Linked DNA regions of Marinagarivorans cellulosilyticus. The protein of the gene in region 1 binds, or shares a complex with, the protein of each later gene. Links are inferred from orthologs where the notes say so. Each region holds a gene or a part of one and is shown on either strand. Other genes may lie near its edges. The genes, in order: xseA and MARGE09_RS09660.

Region 1 (3,247 bases):
TTACCGAGGAGCACAAAGTCGAGGAGCACAAAGTCGTAGATGGCTTGAGCGAGTCCAGAAAAATTGTCGGCTGCCGCTAAGTTAATGACATTGGGCAGGAAGCCTCTTAATAGACATCGCATCCGTATATGGATATACGTTGTTAGGGTAATGCATCGGAGCACTGATGCTCTTTATTAGTCATTGCATCATTAGTGCATCCCTCGGCAATCGCTCCTGCATTGCTCTACTAAACTACATCCCTGTAGCGATGCACGTTAACCGCAGGCTTACAACAACCTCACTAAATTCAAGAAACAACAAAAAAAGCCCCACTCTTTCGAGTATGACACCAAGCTAAACATTAGACCTTTGGATCGCACCGCTCATGCGCATCCATGCGCTCGCGGTATTAGTGCATCCCTCGGCAATCGCTCCTGCATTGCTCTACTAAACTACATCCCTGTAGCGATGCACGTTAACCGCAGGCTTAGAACAATCTCACTAAACTCAAGAAACAACAAAAAAGCCCCACTCTTTCGAGCGGGGCTTTTTTGTTGTTTGGTGGAGCCTAGCGGGATCGAACCGCTGACCTCAACACTGCCAGTGTTGCGCTCTCCCAGCTGAGCTAAGGCCCCGTAATTGGGTGGTTGCATTTTAATATTTAAAATCAGCAACTTGGGATAACTTGCTGCGGCTGTGCCGTAACAAGTGCGCGCATATTAATGCGCTGTTTAGGGGTTGTCAACGCTATCGCGTGTAATTCTGCAATTTCTTATCAAGATCAATAAAAAGCGCGCCTATCACTAGGTTTACCCGCGCAGCATAGCCACTTACACTGCGCACCACGTTTTGATTACCTTGCTAGAGGCCGACATGCCCCCCGCCGCCAAAAATATAATGTCCGTTAGCCAGCTTAACCAACAAGCTAAGCGCGCACTGGAGCAAAACCTGCCCAGCGTTTGGGTGCAAGGGGAGCTAACCAATTTGGCCCAGCCCAGCTCGGGGCACTGGTATTTCACCTTAAAAGACAACCGCGCCCAGGTGCGCTGCGCGATGTTTCGCGGCAAGAATATTATGGTGCGCGAGCCTATTCGCGCTGGCGACCAAATTGTTTGCAATGCCAATGTTAGCCTGTACGAAGGCCGCGGCGACTACCAACTGATTGTTAACTCGCTGCAAAAGGCGGGGCTTGGCGACTTGCACCAGCAGTACGAAGCACTCAAAAATGCTTTAGCGGCCGAAGGGCTATTTGATGCCGAGACCAAGCGGGCACTGCCAGCTTACCCCAACACTATTGGCATTATTAGCAGCCCAACGGGCGCTGCCGTGCACGATATAATTACCGTGCTAAAGCGCCGCTACCCTAGCGCCGAAGTTATTATTTACCCTGCAATGGTGCAAGGGGCCGAGGCACCCGCCAGCCTATTAAGCGCTTTGACACTGGCCAATAAGCAAAATCGCTGCGATGTATTAATTATTGGCCGCGGTGGCGGTTCGCTAGAAGATTTATGGGCATTTAATAGCGAGCCACTGGTGCGCGCTGTTTATGCCAGCCACACACCCATTATTAGTGCCGTGGGCCACGAGGTGGATTTCACCCTTAGCGACTTCGCCGCCGATTTGCGTGCACTTACGCCATCGGCTGCTGCCGAAGCCGCCACCCCAAACATGGCAGACATTCAGCAACAGCTAAGCCAGCGCAAACGCCAACTGCAACACCTAATGGCGGCACATATCGGCAATGCCAAGCGCTCGCTTGCACTATTAAAAGCACAGCTGCAATCACCACAAGATCAACTTCGTCACCGGCAGCAACAACTCGACCATTTAGAACTACGACTTAAACAAGCCCTAAGTAACCGCATAAATTCAGCCAAACAACAGCTCAATACGCAAAGGCACCAACTGCAGTTAAACAGCCCCGCATGGCAAGTTAAAGAGGCTAAAAACCAACATCAACGCTTAAGCCTACAACTTAAAAAAGCGTTTGAACGCGTCTTCCAACAAAAGCGCAAACAACTGCAGCAACAAGTCGCACTGCTTAATAGCGTAAGCCCCCTGCAAACCTTGCAACGCGGTTACGCTGTAGTGCGCAACAACAAAGGCCGCGTGATAAGCAGCACGGCGCAAGCCAAAAGCGGCCAGAGTGTGGCCATCGCCCTAGCCGACGGCAGTTTGAATGCCACTATTAACGACATTACCTAATCGCAATAATCAGTGCTGAAGCAAGTGCTCAGCCATAGCCAACTAGACGAAGCCCAAGCCGCGCATTACACTGCCAGCTTCTTGTCGGGGTGCTGCCTTTAGTTGGGGTCGCTGAGATCAATTGTGAAACCCGCCGAACCTGATCGGGCTTAAACCTGCGTAGGGAACAAGTGCTATGCCAACACCCTCTTCTTTTGCCATTGCTGGCGCCGGCCTTGCTGGTAGCTTACTGGCGTGGCGACTACTCGAAACGGCCAACCGCCCTATTCGCGTCACCCTATTTGAAAAAGGCGATTTATCGCAACCACGCAGCGCCGCCTACACCGCCGCCGCCATGATCTCGCCATTAAGCGAAGTGGTGGTTTCAGAGCGCGCCATTTACGATATGGGCATGCACTCGCTGCAGTTATGGCCAAAATGGTTAAGCACACTCAACCAGCACAGCGCCAAGCCCGTACTCTATAACAATCAAGGCAGCCTTGTGGTCGCCCACCCCAGCGACGAAAGCGAGCTTGAGCAGTTTGCACAAGATTTGCGCTACCACCTTGGCGATAGCAATACCGCACAATGGCTAAACCGCAACGAATTAACTACCTACGAGCCAGACCTAAACCCACACTTTAATCGCGGGCTACTGCTTCCGGACGAAGCCTTTTTGGATAACCGCCAATTACTGCATAACCTACACCAGCGGATTATCGCTTTAGGCGGCAGCATTCAAGACAATACAAGCATTACCTTCACGCCCGAACCACAGCGAGAGGGGAGACCACTAGCAGGCTACGACTGCACCATTGATGCACGCGGCACCGGCGCCAAACAATCGCAAGCCGTACGCGGTGTACGCGGCGAAGTCCTGTGGGTGCAAACGCCAGAAGTAACGCTAAAACACGCCGTACGCCTTATGCACCCGCGCTACAAGCTGTATATAGTGCCCAAACCTAACAATAGCTTTATTGTCGGCGCCACCGAAATTGAAAGCCAAGATAGCTCGCCGGTAAGCGTGCAATCGATGATGGAGCTTTGCAGTGCGCTGTATACCCTAAACCCTGCCTTTGCC
Region 2 (3,213 bases), 1.5 Mb from region 1 along the record:
AGCCAAACTGCAACAACACCGCGACCCTTATGCCGGCTCGCTGCGCTACCACTTAGCGTTAACCGCCCCAGGCGACGAAAAGTGCGCTATTTATGTCGATGGCGAACCTTACGTTTGGCACAATGGTGAATCTGTTATGTTTGATGAAACCTTCATTCACTACGCCAAAAACGATACCGAACAACAGCGCATTGTTTTATTTTGCGATGTCGTTCGCCCCATGTGGTTTGCACCTGCGTCTTGGATCAACGCGCTGTTTTCGCGAGTAGTGATGGGCGCAGCAGTTTCAAAAAATCAGCCGGGCGACAAGGTAGGTGCAATCAATAAGCTATTTGGTTATGTTTACGGGGTGCGTCTGCTAGGTAAAAAAATTAAGGCGAAAAACAAGCCTTTGTATTATCTGCTTAAGTATGTGCTTTTTGCTTTGATTATTTGGGCTTTATTCTTCTAAGATGGCTTGCCGTAATGCAGGCGCATTTTGCGTTTACATTACGGCAGCAATCAAAGCACGCAACCCTAAGAAGGCCCCGCCATTTTCGGCAATCTACTTTTCGCGATTAACAATGTAATGCGCAATAGCCGCCAATAGGTGTGCATCTGGGAATATCTCTAACGCTACCAAAGCCTGCGCGACCAGCTGCTTCGCCTTTTGCTGCGCCCCCTCCAAACCCAACAAACTGACATATGTGGGCTTATTATTTGCCGCATCGGCGCCTTGCTGCTTGCCAAGAACTTGGGTGTCTGCTGTTACATCAAGAATATCGTCCTGCACCTGAAACGCCAAACCGATAGCATTAGCGTATTCAGCCAAGGCATTCAATTGTGCGGGCGAAGCACCCGCCGACATGGCGCCCAGCTGCACACTTACCTCGATGAGCGCACCCGTTTTATGTTTGTGCATATGGCTCAACTGCTCAAGGCTCAGCTGCTGCGCCACTGCAGCAAGGTCAACAGCCTGACCAACAACCATACCGCGCGCACCAGCAGCCTTGGCAAGTGGCGCCACCATGGTTAGCGTTTCGGCCTGCTTGGATAAGCACTCAAAAGCAGAGCATTGAAGCGCATCGCCGGCCAATATGGCCGTAGCCTCATCAAAGGCAATGTGGCAAGTCGGTTTGCCACGACGTAAATCATCGTCATCCATCGCAGGCAAATCGTCGTGAATCAAGCTGTAGGCGTGTATATACTCTACCGCCACCACCGCTGGCCAAGTCGCGCTGCCAATGCCACCGCACGCTTGCGCTGCAGCCAAGGTTAAAATAGGCCGAATACGCTTGCCGCCATTAAGCAGGCTATAGGCCATGGCCTCGCGCAAACGCTCCCCCCCGTTTATAGGCGCAGGCAAGGCGGCCGCGAGATGCTGCTCAATTTCAGGCAGATAGCGGTCCACAAATAGTGTTAATGAGTCATTCACAAAAGCATTCTTTATTCAAAGGTTAAAAACCGCTTTAAGCGTCTGCAGGGCCAGCATCAAAGGGGACAGGTTCAGCAGCAGGACTATCACCGAGCAAAATAGAGACTTTTTGCTCAGCCTCATCCAGCGCCTGCTGGCACTCTTGCGTTAATTTGACACCCTTTTCGAAGGCTTTCAGTGCGTCATCTAAGCTAAGTTCGCCACTTTCCATATCATCAACAACTGACTCTAGGGCCTCCAAAGACTTCTCGAAATGTGCTGTTTTTTTACGCGCGACCATGCCGTCAACCTCGACCATTATAGAAGCGCGCACATTACCCAACTTACACAGACCGGTCAAACCACAAAGCAGCCACATGGTCACCGCTACCCGTAAACCCAACGGTTAAAACCAATAGTAAGTCGACTCCCATCAATTTCACGGAAGACCGGCTAAAACCATCTACACTCAAAGAATGAATAACTTATAACGCTGCAGTTGGAAAATTCAATCTTTAAGAGCACCGGCCGATAACCTAAAAAGCAGGTTTTAAGCGCCGACATTGCCAATTGAAAGCAGTACAGCAGCCGAAACAAGGGAGCACAGTGTGGATTTAGCATCGTTAGTCGGGATTGTGGGTGCGCTCGCCCTTATCGTCATCTCTATGTTGATGAGTGGCCAGTTAGGCATGTTCGTCAACATACCCTCAGTCGTTATCGTAGTTGGGGGTACCATTTTTGCGGTTATGGCCAAGTATGGGCTTGGGCAGTTTTTGGGCGCTATTAAGGTTGCAGGCAAAAGCTTTAAATTCAGCAGCACCGACCCTGTTGAGCTTATTAACGAAGTTGTTGGCCTAGCTGACGAAGCTCGCAAAGGCGGCCTTCTGTCACTAGAAGGCAAAGAAGTCAGTAATGACTTTTTAAAGCGTGGCATTCAGTTATTAGTCGACGGCCACGAACCCGACGTTGTTAAAACATTGCTGTCCAAAGACAAAAGTAAAGCCGAAGAACGCCACGCCGTTGGCGCCTCTATTTTTGCCAACATGGCGGAAATGGCACCAGCGATGGGAATGATAGGCACACTCATTGGCCTTGTGGCCATGCTGGCCAACATGGACGACCCTAAAGCCATCGGCCCTGCAATGGCCGTTGCCCTTCTTACAACGCTGTACGGCGCCATTATTGCCAACGCCATTTGCCAACCCATGGCCGATAAACTTGCCCTGCGCGCCGCGGAGGAAGCCATGATTAAAAGCTTAGTTATCGACGCGCTCATCGCTATTCAGAATGGGCAAAACCCTCGCGTAATCGACGGCATGTTGCGCAACTACCTTCCGGAGGGCAAGCGCGATCCCGGTGAAGAGTAATTCACCAGCGCTAACTCGCTATGAGTGATGAAGATGAGGATAAGTGCAAATGTAAGGCAGGCCTGCCGGCTTGGATGGGCACGTTTGCAGATTTGATGTCTTTGCTAATGTGCTTTTTCGTTTTGCTGTTGTCGTTCTCTGAAATGGACGCGATGAAGTTTAAGCGCTTAGCCGGCTCGATGGCGCAGGCTTTTGGCGTTCAAAACAAAGTGAATGTCACCGACCCACCAAAAGGCACCAGCATTATTGCACAAGAATTTAGCCCAGGAAGGCCAGAGCCAACCCCTATCAACGAGATATTCCAAACCACACAAGATGTGACCGAAATGTCACTCAAGGTTGAATGCTCTGAAGACTTTGATGTTGAACAAGGTGAAGAAGGCTACGATGCCGGCGTAAAAGCGCGTGTAAAAGAAGTGCTAGAAGAACTCGAAAAACAAACCGAGCAAATAG

The links.
Region 2: the proteins of xseA (region 1) and MARGE09_RS09660 are in contact, whole or in part, in a cryo-EM structure (PDB 8TXR), measured with the Escherichia coli proteins. The link is inferred for Marinagarivorans cellulosilyticus from one-to-one orthologs.

What each region holds. Positions count from the first base shown.
Region 1 is NZ_AP023086.1:3,932,225-3,935,471, forward strand. The notes cover bases 101-3,021. They hold xseA (exodeoxyribonuclease VII large subunit), read left to right. Parts: upstream 101-855; coding sequence 856-2,187; downstream 2,188-3,021. Other genes in these bases: thiO (glycine oxidase ThiO), read left to right, coding at 2,363-3,021. In the rest of the region: more of thiO, read left to right, coding at 3,022-3,247. UniProt on the Escherichia coli protein: Bidirectionally degrades single-stranded DNA into large acid-insoluble oligonucleotides, which are then degraded further into small acid-soluble oligonucleotides.
Region 2 is NZ_AP023086.1:2,442,684-2,445,896, reverse strand. Bases 111-2,997 are described here. They hold MARGE09_RS09660 (exodeoxyribonuclease VII small subunit), read right to left. Parts: upstream 1,773-2,997; coding sequence 1,449-1,772; downstream 111-1,448. Other genes in these bases: MARGE09_RS09650 (flagellar motor protein MotB), read left to right, coding at 2,781-2,997; pomA (flagellar motor protein PomA), read left to right, coding at 2,002-2,760; MARGE09_RS09665 (polyprenyl synthetase family protein), read right to left, coding at 545-1,414; MARGE09_RS09670 (aspartyl/asparaginyl beta-hydroxylase domain-containing protein), read left to right, coding at 111-451. Also shown: more of MARGE09_RS09670, read left to right, coding at 1-110; more of MARGE09_RS09650, read left to right, coding at 2,998-3,213. UniProt on the Escherichia coli protein: Bidirectionally degrades single-stranded DNA into large acid-insoluble oligonucleotides, which are then degraded further into small acid-soluble oligonucleotides.